DNA from 2 places in the Enterobacter cloacae complex sp. ECNIH7 genome. Region 1 is predicted to be linked to the other one. Evidence: predicted binding sites of a transcription regulator. Region 1 holds the regulator's gene; the other holds the start of a gene.

Region 1 (5,624 bases):
TTCCCCGCCATTGCTCGCCTCTCTGCGAATGTTACAAATCACTACCAATTATGTGCACTTCGTCATAATCCTGACTTTTGCCCGCTAAAAAGCATTGATAATTCGCGTCGCGAAAAATAACCTAAAGACGGTAGTTAATTCGAGGGTATTTAAAACTACCCCTGACCATTTGGTCTTTTTTATTTACGCCGCTTCAGGCGTTTTAATTCGTCAAAGAGGAATAATCTATGCGTACGTTCAGTGGCAAACGTAGTGCGCTGGCGCTGGCTATTGCCGGTGTGACAGCAATGTCGGGCCTGGTGGTGACACCAGAGGCGAAAGCGGCAGGCTTCATCGACGATTCTACCCTCACGGGCGGTATTTATTACTGGCAGCGTGAACGTGACCGTAAAGACGTCACCGAAGACAAATACAAAACTAACCTTTCTCACTCCACCTGGAACGCCAACCTGGACTTCCAGTCAGGCTATGCCGCGGATATGTTCGGTCTGGATATTGCTGCGTTTACCGCGATTGAAATGGCGGAAAACGGTGACAGCGCCCACCCGAACGAAATTGCCTTCTCCTCCAGCAACAAAGCCTATAAAGAAGACTGGTCCGGGGATAAGAGCGGTATCAGCCTTTATAAAGCCGCTGCAAAATTTAAATACGGTCCGGTTTGGGCGCGCGGTGGTTATATTCAGCCAACCGGTCAGACTCTGTTAGCGCCGCACTGGAGCTTTATGCCGGGTACCTATCAGGGTGCGGAAGCCGGGGCGAATTTTGACTACGGTGACGCGGGGGCGTTGAGCTTCTCCTATATGTGGACCAACGAGTACAAAGCGCCGTGGCACATTGAAATGGACAAGTTCTACCAGAACGATAAAAAAACCAAAGTCGATTACCTGCACTCGCTGGGCGCGAAGTACGACTTCAAAAACGATCTGGTGCTTGAAGCGGCATTCGGTCAGGCACAAGGCTATGTCGATCAGTATTTTGCCAAGGCCAGCTATAAATTCGATGTCGCGGGTAGCCCGCTGAGCACCAGCTACCAGTTCTACGGTACGCGCGACAAGGTCAGCAACGGTGGCGTCAACGACATTTATGACGGCACCGCGTGGCTGCAGGCGTTAACCTTCGGCTACAAGGTCGGTCAGGTTGATTTACGTCTGGAAGGCACATGGGTGAAGGCGGAAGGGCAGCAGGGCTACTTCCTGCAGCGTATGACCCCGACCTACGCCTCCTCCAACGGTCGTCTTGATATCTGGTGGGATAACCGCTCTGACTTCAACGCCGACGGCGAGAAAGCGGTCTTCTTTGGCGCAATGTATGACCTGAAAAACTGGAATCTGCCGGGCTGGGCCGTGGGTGCCTCTTACGCTTACGCCTGGGACGCAAAACCTGCCGATATGGCCACGCCGGACGCATACTACGATCCTAACTATCGCCTGAAAGAGTCTTCCTACAGCCTCGATGCTATCTATACCCTGCAGGATGGCCGCGCGAAAGGCACGATGTTCAAACTGCACTTCACTCAGTATGACAACCACTCCGATATCCCGAGCTATGCGGGCGGTTACGGCAACATCTTCCAGGATGAACGTGACGTGAAATTCATGGTTATTGCCCCATTCACCATCTTCTGATGAACGCACCGGCGGGCTGAGTCCCGCCGGTATGGAGACTGCACATGATGAAAAAAATCGTAATCGTCGCGTTGCTGGCATCAGGGCTGGTGGCGTGTGCTCAGAATCAGGCGCCGAAAGAGGACTCCCGTCTGAAGGAGGCGTATAGCGCCTGCATAAATACTGCGGAAGGATCGCCGGAGAAAATTCAAGCCTGTCAGAGCGTGCTGAACGTGCTGAAGAAAGAGAAAGCGCATGAGCAGTTCGCGACGCAGGAGAACGTCCGCGTGATGGATTACCAGGCCTGTATCCAGGCGCGTAAAACCGGTAACGATCAGGAAGTGGCGAAGCGTTGCGATAAGATCTGGAACGAGATACGCAATAACAATAAATAAGTGCTTTACGCCCGGTGGCGCTGCGCTTGCCGGGCCTACAAAGGTGTCATAGCCCGTGGGCCCGGTAAGCGCAGCGCCACCGGGCTTTTTCAGGCAAAAAAAAAGCCAACCTTGCGGCTGGCTCAGAGTATGAATACTGATTATTTCGCGTCGTGCGCGTGGTCGTCTTCGCGGCAGTCGCCTTCAGCGCAGTGACCGTAAAGATACAGGCTGTGGTTCGTCAGGCGGATGCCATGACGCGCCGCGATTTCACGCTGGCGTGATTCAATGGAATCATCGCTGAATTCAATGACCTTGCCGCAATCGAGGCAGATCAGGTGATCGTGGTGCTGCTGCTGGGTCAGTTCGAAAACAGATTTACCGCCTTCGAAATTATGACGGGTAACAATGCCCGCGTCATCAAACTGGTTCAGCACGCGATAGACGGTAGCCAGCCCGATCTCTTCACCCATGTCGATAAGACGTTTATAGAGGTCTTCCGCACTGACATGGTGATTGTCTGGACCCTGAAGCACTTCAAGGATTTTTAACCGAGGAAGCGTAACTTTCAGGCCAGCCTTCTTTAATGCGGTATTGTTGTCAGTCATGCGGAATCTGTCCTGTTGCTAAACGATTCACTTCTGTAGGAAGTGACAGAAAATGCACCCGGGATAATGCGTCTCATTATAGAACTGCCATGGCTAAATGAAAACTGCAAGTCTCAGGCAAAATATGCTTATAAAAACGTGGTATCACCAACAAACTTGCTCAATGGAAAACCACGTTTTATCAGGGAGACATTGTACAGGTCTGGGCGAAAAAGTTAAAAGATTGTAGCGATTAATTTAATCGGTTTGACCTGGGGCATGGGCGCAACCGCAGTTGCGCCGCGATAAAATCAGGCGTTCAGAATATCATCCAGGTGCAGTTCCTCGCGGATCTGCTTAACCCACTTCTCAACACGCTCTGCGGTCAGCTCTGGCTGACGGTCTTCGTCGATGGCCAGACCCACGAAATGATCGTCATCGGCCAGGCCTTTAGACGCTTCGAAGTGGTAACCGGCGGTCGGCCAGTGACCTACGATAACCGCGCCGTTCGGCTCAATGATATCGCGGATGGTGCCCAGCGCGTCACAGAAGTATTCGGCGTAGTCTTCCTGATCGCCACAGCCAAAAAGGGCGACCAGCTTACCGTTGAAGTCCACTTCTTCCAGCGTCGGGAAAAAATCATCCCAGTCGCACTGGGCTTCACCGTAGTACCAGGTTGGAATGCCCAGCAGCAGAATGTCATAGCCTTCGAGATCTTCTTTGCTGCTCTTGGCGATGTCATGCACATCAGCAACGTCTTTACCGAGCTGTTTTTGAATGTTTTTCGCGATATTTTCGGTATTGCCGGTATCACTGCCAAAGAAAATGCCGATGATTGCCATGAGTAAAATAACCTCTTGAAACTTAATAGTATGGTGGCGCAATTTGGCCACGGATAAGGGCAATAATAGCAGAACTGGCAACCCTGCGGAAACAGCTATCGCGCAGGACTGCACTCTGTGCTACATGAAAAGGGTAATTAAGGGAATTTTCAGACTTATGCCTGGCCGCGCAACGTCTCAAGCTGGGCGATCAGCATCTCTTCAATGAGCTCGCTACGGCTGATATTTCGGGCCTCGGCCAGCTCATTAAGTGCATCGACCGCGTCGGCGTTGAGCTTCAGTTCGACACGCTTAAGCCCACGATTTTTATCGCGTTTAAGCTGGTTGCGTTTATTGATACGCAGCTGTTCATCGCGCGAAAGCGGATTCGTCTTGGGTCGTCCCGGGCGACGCTCATTCGCGAACAGATCTAGTGTCGTACGGTCCGTTTGTTCTTTGGCCATGATTCTGAGACTTCGGGGGAAACACGCCGCCCTGCTAATGCCCGGGCGATAAGCGCGCCATCATACATCACCAAAAACGGCACGCCAACGACTGGACGCCTGCAGCCTTCCAGTCGCTTTCTTTTTAATCAATTTGCAGTATCAGCGAGATAGCGGCGAATGGCGCGCAGCACAGCATCCGGTTTTTCCGCATGCACCCAGTGCCCGGCACCGGCAATCACGTGGGCGCGAGCCTGCGGGAATTGGGCCAGCAGCGTGTCGCGGTACGCGTCGGTAACGTAAGGCGAGTTGCCGCCGCGAATAAAGAGAGTGGGGTATGGCCAGGCGGGGACGGTTTCCCAGCCGACGATGTTATTGTACTGGTCCCAGAGCACCGGCACGTTAAAACGCCATTGCCCGTCAACAAACGACTTCAGCAGAAACTGAACGACGCCTTCTTCATTAAGATGCTCACGCATTACGGCAGCCGCCTGTTGGCGCGTCGCGACACCCGCTTCTGTGACCGCATTAATAGCGGCAAAAATCTCGTCGTGACGGCGAACGTCATAATCCACGGGCGCGACGTCAATCACCACCAGGCCGCTAATACGGTCCGGGGCCAGTGCCGTCAGGGCCATCACCGCTTTGCCACCCATTGAATGCCCGATGAGGGTCACCTTTTGCAGGTCGTGGGCATCCAGCGTATCCAGCAGATCCTGCGCCATCGCCGCGTAGGTCATCTCGTCGGAACGCCCGGAAAGACCATGATTGCGCATATCGACCTGTAAAATATCGTGGTCGGTAACCAGATCGCGCGCCAGCACGCCCAGGTTATCCAGACTACCAAAAAGCCCGTGAACCAGTACGATGGGAGAATTATTGTTCGGCGATTGTGCAGTTTGCGCTCGGGTATTCAATTTCATGGCAAAGTTCTTTTTTTACGTATGTCAGGTTAGGGTATCATGTTGACCATTCTGCCGCCCGGCTGCAAGGTTCCAGTTTAATCTGACTTTTGCTGCCAACCTGGTTTGACGCTATCCGCTGTTGGGATTTGACCTTATAATCCCAATGACTTGTATTCAGATAAGATATCGCACTGGATTAAGATGAAAACAATCGAAGTTGATGACGAACTCTATCAGTATATTGCCAGCCAGACGCGGCATATCGGGGAGAGCGCGTCCGACATTTTACGGCGCATGCTTAAAATTTCCGCCGCTTCACAGCCTGCTACCCCAGTCACCAAAGATGTCGTGTCTCAGCCGAGCGTTGTTGCACAAGCAAAACCTGCCGTGACGCCGGCAAAAGATAAAGTGCGCGCGATGCGCGAGCTGCTGCTCTCCGATGAATACGCGGAGCAGAAAAAGGCCGTTAACCGCTTTATGCTGGTGCTGTCTACACTTTACTCACTGGATAACAAAGCGTTTGCTGAAGCGACCGAGTCGCTTCACGGCCGTACTCGCGTCTATTTCGCAGGCGACGAGCAGACGCTGCTGCAAAATGGCAATCAAACCAAACCCAAACATGTTCCTGGCACCCCGTACTGGGTGATCACCAATACCAATACGGGCCGCAAGTGCAGCATGATTGAACACATCATGCAGTCCATGCAGTTCCCGGCGGAATTGATTGAAAAGGTTTGCGGTACAATTTAACCCTTGCATCAGAAGGACCCGGTAATGGCAAATCACAGCCGTGCAGGCCAACCTGCACAACAAAGCGATTTGATTAACGTCGCTCAGCTGACCGCGCAGTATTATGTGCTGAAACCGGTCGTGGGCAACGCAGAACACGC
Region 2 (5,624 bases), 1.9 Mb from region 1:
CACCTCCGCAGCGACTACTGCATTCTGGTCAGGTATGGCTAAGCAGTACGAACCGCATCGCGTAAACATCATCGACACCCCAGGGCACGTTGACTTCACCATCGAAGTAGAACGTTCCATGCGTGTTCTTGACGGCGCGGTAATGGTTTATTGCGCAGTTGGTGGTGTTCAGCCACAGTCTGAAACCGTATGGCGTCAGGCGAACAAATATAAAGTTCCACGCATCGCGTTCGTTAACAAAATGGACCGTATGGGTGCTAACTTCCTGAAAGTTGTTGGCCAGATCAAAACCCGTCTGGGCGCGAACCCTGTTCCGCTGCAGCTGGCAATTGGTGCTGAAGAAGGCTTCACCGGCGTTATCGACCTGGTGAAAATGAAAGCCATCAACTGGAACGATGCAGACCAGGGCGTTACCTTCGAATACGAAGATATCCCAGCTGCAATGCAGGACCTGGCTGACGAATGGCACCAGAACCTGATCGAATCCGCTGCTGAAGCTTCTGAAGAGCTGATGGAGAAATACCTGGGTGGTGAAGAACTGACTGAAGAAGAGATCAAAAAAGCTCTGCGTCAGCGCGTTCTGAACAACGAAATCATCCTGGTAACCTGTGGTTCTGCGTTCAAGAACAAAGGTGTTCAGGCGATGCTGGATGCGGTAGTTGACTACCTGCCATCCCCGGTTGACGTTCCTGCGATCAACGGTATCCTGGACGACGGTAAAGATACTCCGGCTGAGCGTCACGCAAGCGACGAAGAGCCATTCTCTGCACTGGCGTTCAAAATTGCTACCGACCCATTCGTGGGTAACCTGACCTTCTTCCGCGTTTACTCTGGTGTGGTTAACTCCGGTGACACCATCCTGAACTCCGTGAAAGCGGCGCGTGAACGTTTTGGCCGTATCGTACAGATGCACGCTAACAAACGTGAAGAGATCAAAGAAGTTCGTGCGGGCGACATCGCTGCAGCTATCGGTCTGAAAGACGTGACCACTGGTGACACCCTGTGTGACCCGGATCACCCGATCATTCTGGAGCGTATGGAATTCCCTGAGCCGGTAATCTCCATCGCAGTTGAACCAAAAACCAAAGCTGACCAGGAAAAAATGGGTCTGGCTCTGGGCCGTCTGGCGAAAGAAGACCCATCATTCCGCGTATGGACTGATGAAGAATCTAACCAGACCATCATCGCTGGTATGGGTGAACTGCACCTGGACATCATCGTTGACCGTATGAAGCGTGAATTCAACGTTGAAGCGAACGTGGGTAAACCTCAGGTTGCTTACCGCGAAGCGATTCGCGCGAAAGTTACCGACATTGAAGGTAAGCACGCTAAGCAGTCTGGTGGTCGCGGTCAGTACGGTCACGTTGTGATCGACATGTACCCACTGGAGCCGGGCTCTAACCCGAAAGGTTACGAGTTCATCAACGACATCAAAGGTGGTGTAATTCCTGGCGAATACATCCCAGCCGTTGATAAAGGCATCCAGGAACAGCTGAAAGCGGGCCCTCTGGCTGGCTATCCGGTTGTTGATATGGGTGTTCGTCTGCACTTCGGTTCTTACCACGACGTTGACTCCTCTGAACTGGCGTTTAAACTGGCTGCGTCTATTGCCTTTAAAGAAGGCTTTAAGAAAGCAAAACCAGTTCTGCTTGAGCCAATCATGAAGGTTGAAGTAGAAACTCCTGAAGAGAACACCGGTGACGTTATCGGTGACTTGAGCCGTCGTCGCGGTATGCTGCGTGGTCAGGAATCCGAAGTAACTGGCGTTAAGATCCACGCTGAAGTTCCGCTGTCTGAAATGTTCGGATATGCAACTCAGCTGCGTTCTCTGACCAAAGGTCGTGCATCATACACCATGGAATTCCTGAAGTATGATGATGCGCCTAACAACGTTGCTCAGGCCGTTATTGAAGCCCGTGGTAAGTAATCCACAGGATTAAAACCTAAGTCCCGTGCTCTCTCCACAGGGGAGAGCACTATAGTAAGGAATATAGCCGTGTCTAAAGAAAAATTTGAACGTACAAAACCGCACGTCAACGTTGGTACTATCGGCCACGTTGACCATGGTAAAACTACCCTGACTGCTGCAATCACTACCGTTCTGGCTAAAACCTACGGTGGTTCTGCTCGTGCATTCGACCAGATCGATAACGCACCAGAAGAAAAAGCGCGTGGTATCACCATCAACACTTCCCACGTTGAATATGACACCCCGACTCGCCACTACGCACACGTAGACTGCCCAGGCCACGCCGACTATGTTAAAAACATGATCACCGGTGCTGCGCAGATGGACGGCGCGATCCTGGTTGTTGCTGCGACTGACGGCCCAATGCCTCAGACTCGTGAGCACATCCTGCTGGGTCGTCAGGTAGGCGTTCCTTTCATCATCGTGTTCCTGAACAAATGCGACATGGTTGATGACGAAGAGCTGCTGGAACTGGTAGAGATGGAAGTTCGTGAACTGCTGTCTCAGTACGATTTCCCGGGCGACGATACTCCAATCGTTCGTGGTTCTGCTCTGAAAGCGCTGGAAGGCGACGCAGAGTGGGAAGCGAAAATCATCGAACTGGCTGGCTTCCTGGATTCTTACATCCCAGAACCAGAGCGTGCGATTGACAAGCCATTCCTGCTGCCAATCGAAGACGTATTCTCCATCTCCGGTCGTGGTACCGTTGTTACCGGTCGTGTAGAGCGCGGTATCATCAAAGTTGGTGAAGAAGTTGAAATCGTTGGTATCAAAGAGACTGCGAAGTCTACCTGTACTGGCGTTGAAATGTTCCGCAAACTGCTGGACGAAGGCCGTGCTGGTGAGAACGTTGGTGTTCTGCTGCGTGGTATCAAACGTGAAGAAATCGAACGTGGTCAGGTTCTGGCGAAGCCAGGCTCAATCAAGCCACACACCAAGTTCGAATCTGAAGTGTACATTCTGTCCAAAGACGAAGGCGGCCGTCATACTCCGTTCTTCAAAGGCTACCGTCCACAGTTCTACTTCCGTACTACTGACGTGACCGGTACCATCGAACTGCCAGAAGGCGTAGAGATGGTAATGCCAGGCGACAACATCAAGATGGTTGTGACTCTGATCCACCCAATCGCGATGGACGACGGTCTGCGTTTCGCAATCCGTGAAGGCGGCCGTACCGTTGGCGCGGGCGTTGTTGCTAAAGTTCTGGGCTAATTAATTATCCCTGAATAAAAAAAGGACGCTTCGGCGTCCTTTTTTGTTTTCTGCCGCCCAGGCACTGTCACAAAATTTCGCATTTTTTGCCTGCTCCCGCCCCGTATTGTGGCGTTTGTGCTATTGTAATCATAACCATTCTCACTTACACTTTGCGCATAATTTGAACGGGAGTCTCTATGTACGTTTGTTTATGTAATGGTGTAAGCGACAAGAAAATACGTCAGGCCGTTCGTCAGTTTCAGCCTCAGTCATTTCAGCAGCTACGCAAATTTGTTCCGGTGGGAAATCAATGCGGTAAATGTGTACGTGCTGCGCGAGAGATCATGCAGGACGAATTGATGCAGATCCCGGAATACAAAGAGATCGCGTAAGCGCCCATCTTTTTTTTGACATCCCTGTAGCCCGATCTACGCTTCAATGAGTGGAAGCGGAGGGACTATATAATGAAAGGTGATGTTAAAATCATAAGTTATCTCAATAAATTATTGGGAAATGAGCTTGTCGCAATTAACCAGTACTTTCTTCACGCGAGAATGTTCAAAAACTGGGGGCTTAAACGTCTGAACGACGTTGAGTACCATGAATCGATCGATGAAATGAAGCACGCTGATAAATATATCGAGCGTATTTTATTCCTTGAAGGTATTCCAAACCTGCAGGATCTCGGAAAGCTGGGCATCGGAGAAGATGTCGAAGAGATGCTGCGTTCCGACCTCAGGCTGGAGCTTGAAGGCGCCAAAGATCTCCGTGAAGCCATTGCCTATGCTGACAGCGTACATGACTACGTCAGTCGCGATATGATGATCCAGATCCTGGCCGATGAAGAAGGCCATATTGACTGGCTGGAAACGGAGCTGGATCTGATTGCTAAAATCGGTCTGCAGAACTACCTTCAGTCGCAGATTAAAGTGGAAGAGTAACCACCGTCTTCCAGCCTACGCATAAACCCGCTGCTGCCAGAAATGGCCCAAAAGGCAGTGGGTTTTTTAATGCTCCCTTATCGCCGGTGAGTAACGAAAACACAAGAATGCTAAGTAGAGCCATAAGCGCAGCGAGTAACGCCAGCGTAGGCAGTATGCACCAGCCATGCCACGCACCAAGCGCCGCCAGGTATTTTACATCGCCGTATCCCATCCCTTCACGCCGGCAGATAAACCGATATCCCCAGTAAATAACGGCAAAGCCGACATATCCAGCCATCGCACCCACCACTGCACTTGGCAGAAAATCAGGTTGGACACAGAGCTGGAAGAGCAGGCCCGCCCATAGCAGCGGGCAGAGAAATTTATCGGGAAGCAGTCCGTAGCGAATATCCGCATGTACAAGAAAGGCAGTCAGCGAAAAATAGATCAGCAAAAAGGGGAGGGTGGTTAACATGGTAAAGGCCTCAAAGGGGTTTGAGCGCATCCTCGCTATAATCGGCCTGGTCGGCAATCTATAAAAACGACACTTGCGTAGGGGCTCGAGACAAAGCCTTGAGAAGGGATACATTGCGTAAAAAGTTGCGCGCCCTTACGCATACTGCGCCTCTGGCGCTTAATTTCTAAACGGCACTTGCGTCTTGTCCAGATTTACGTATAATGCGCGGGCTTGTCGTAATTGACGGCGGGTTCAATCAGAACCAGAGTAGCTCATTTTGTTACTCAACAATGCTCCCAATTGGGGAGCTACGTAAGAACGGTTACACTCTCCCATCAATCGTAATGGGTTTGAGGAGTAATCATTTTCGTTTATAAAATAATTGGAGCTCTGGTCTCATGCAGAACCAAAGAATCCGTATCCGCCTTAAAGCGTTTGATCATCGTCTGATCGATCAATCAACCGCGGAAATCGTCGAGACTGCTAAGCGCACTGGTGCGCAAGTCCGTGGTCCGATCCCGCTGCCGACCCGCAAAGAGCGCTTCACCGTTCTGATCTCTCCGCACGTCAACAAAGACGCGCGCGATCAGTACGAAATCCGCACTCACAAGCGTCTGGTTGACATCGTTGAGCCAACTGAGAAAACCGTTGATGCTCTGATGCGTCTGGATCTGGCTGCCGGTGTAGACGTGCAGATCAGCCTGGGTTAATCAGGTCATCGAGCGATTGAGAGGTTGAAACAATGATTGGTTTAGTCGGTAAAAAAGTGGGTATGACCCGCATCTTCACTGAAGATGGCGTTTCTATCCCAGTAACCGTAATCGAAGTTGAAGCAAACCGCGTTACTCAGGTTAAAGATCTGGCTAACGATGGCTACCGCGCTATTCAGGTTACCACTGGTGCTAAAAAAGCTAACCGTGTAACCAAACCAGAAGCGGGTCACTTCGCTAAAGCTGGCGTAGAAGCTGGCCGTGGTCTGTGGGAATTCCGTCTTGCTGAAGGCGAAGAGTTCACCGTAGGTCAGGACATTAGCGTTGAGCTGTTTGCTGACGTTAAAAAAGTTGACGTAACCGGTACCTCT

Evidence for each region. Region 1 encodes Fur, which represses iron uptake genes when iron is present. Its sites were predicted from a motif close to ATAATAATGAGAACNACTATCAA; they were not measured.
Region 2: bfd (bacterioferritin-associated ferredoxin) is a predicted target of Fur. The motif match lies at 3,304-3,326, and genes of this name have one in related genera.

What each region holds. Positions count from the first base shown of each region.
Region 1 is NZ_CP017990.1:1,453,128-1,458,751, forward strand. Features, by position in the region: gene chiP (chitoporin ChiP) at 228-1,625, shown strand; gene chiQ (ChiQ/YbfN family lipoprotein) at 1,673-1,999, shown strand; gene fur (ferric iron uptake transcriptional regulator) at 2,140-2,586, opposite strand; gene fldA (flavodoxin FldA) at 2,877-3,407, opposite strand; gene ybfE (LexA regulated protein) at 3,563-3,850, opposite strand; gene ybfF (esterase) at 3,979-4,752, opposite strand; gene seqA (replication initiation negative regulator SeqA) at 4,936-5,484, shown strand; gene pgm (phosphoglucomutase (alpha-D-glucose-1,6-bisphosphate-dependent)) at 5,509-5,624, shown strand, end outside.
Region 2 is NZ_CP017990.1:4,728,071-4,733,694, reverse strand. Features, by position in the region: gene fusA (elongation factor G) at 1-1,927, shown strand, start outside; gene tuf (elongation factor Tu) at 1,997-3,181, shown strand; gene bfd (bacterioferritin-associated ferredoxin) at 3,361-3,555, shown strand; gene bfr (bacterioferritin) at 3,628-4,104, shown strand; gene WM95_RS23650 (prepilin peptidase) at 4,088-4,561, opposite strand; gene rpsJ (30S ribosomal protein S10) at 4,942-5,253, shown strand; gene rplC (50S ribosomal protein L3) at 5,286-5,624, shown strand, end outside.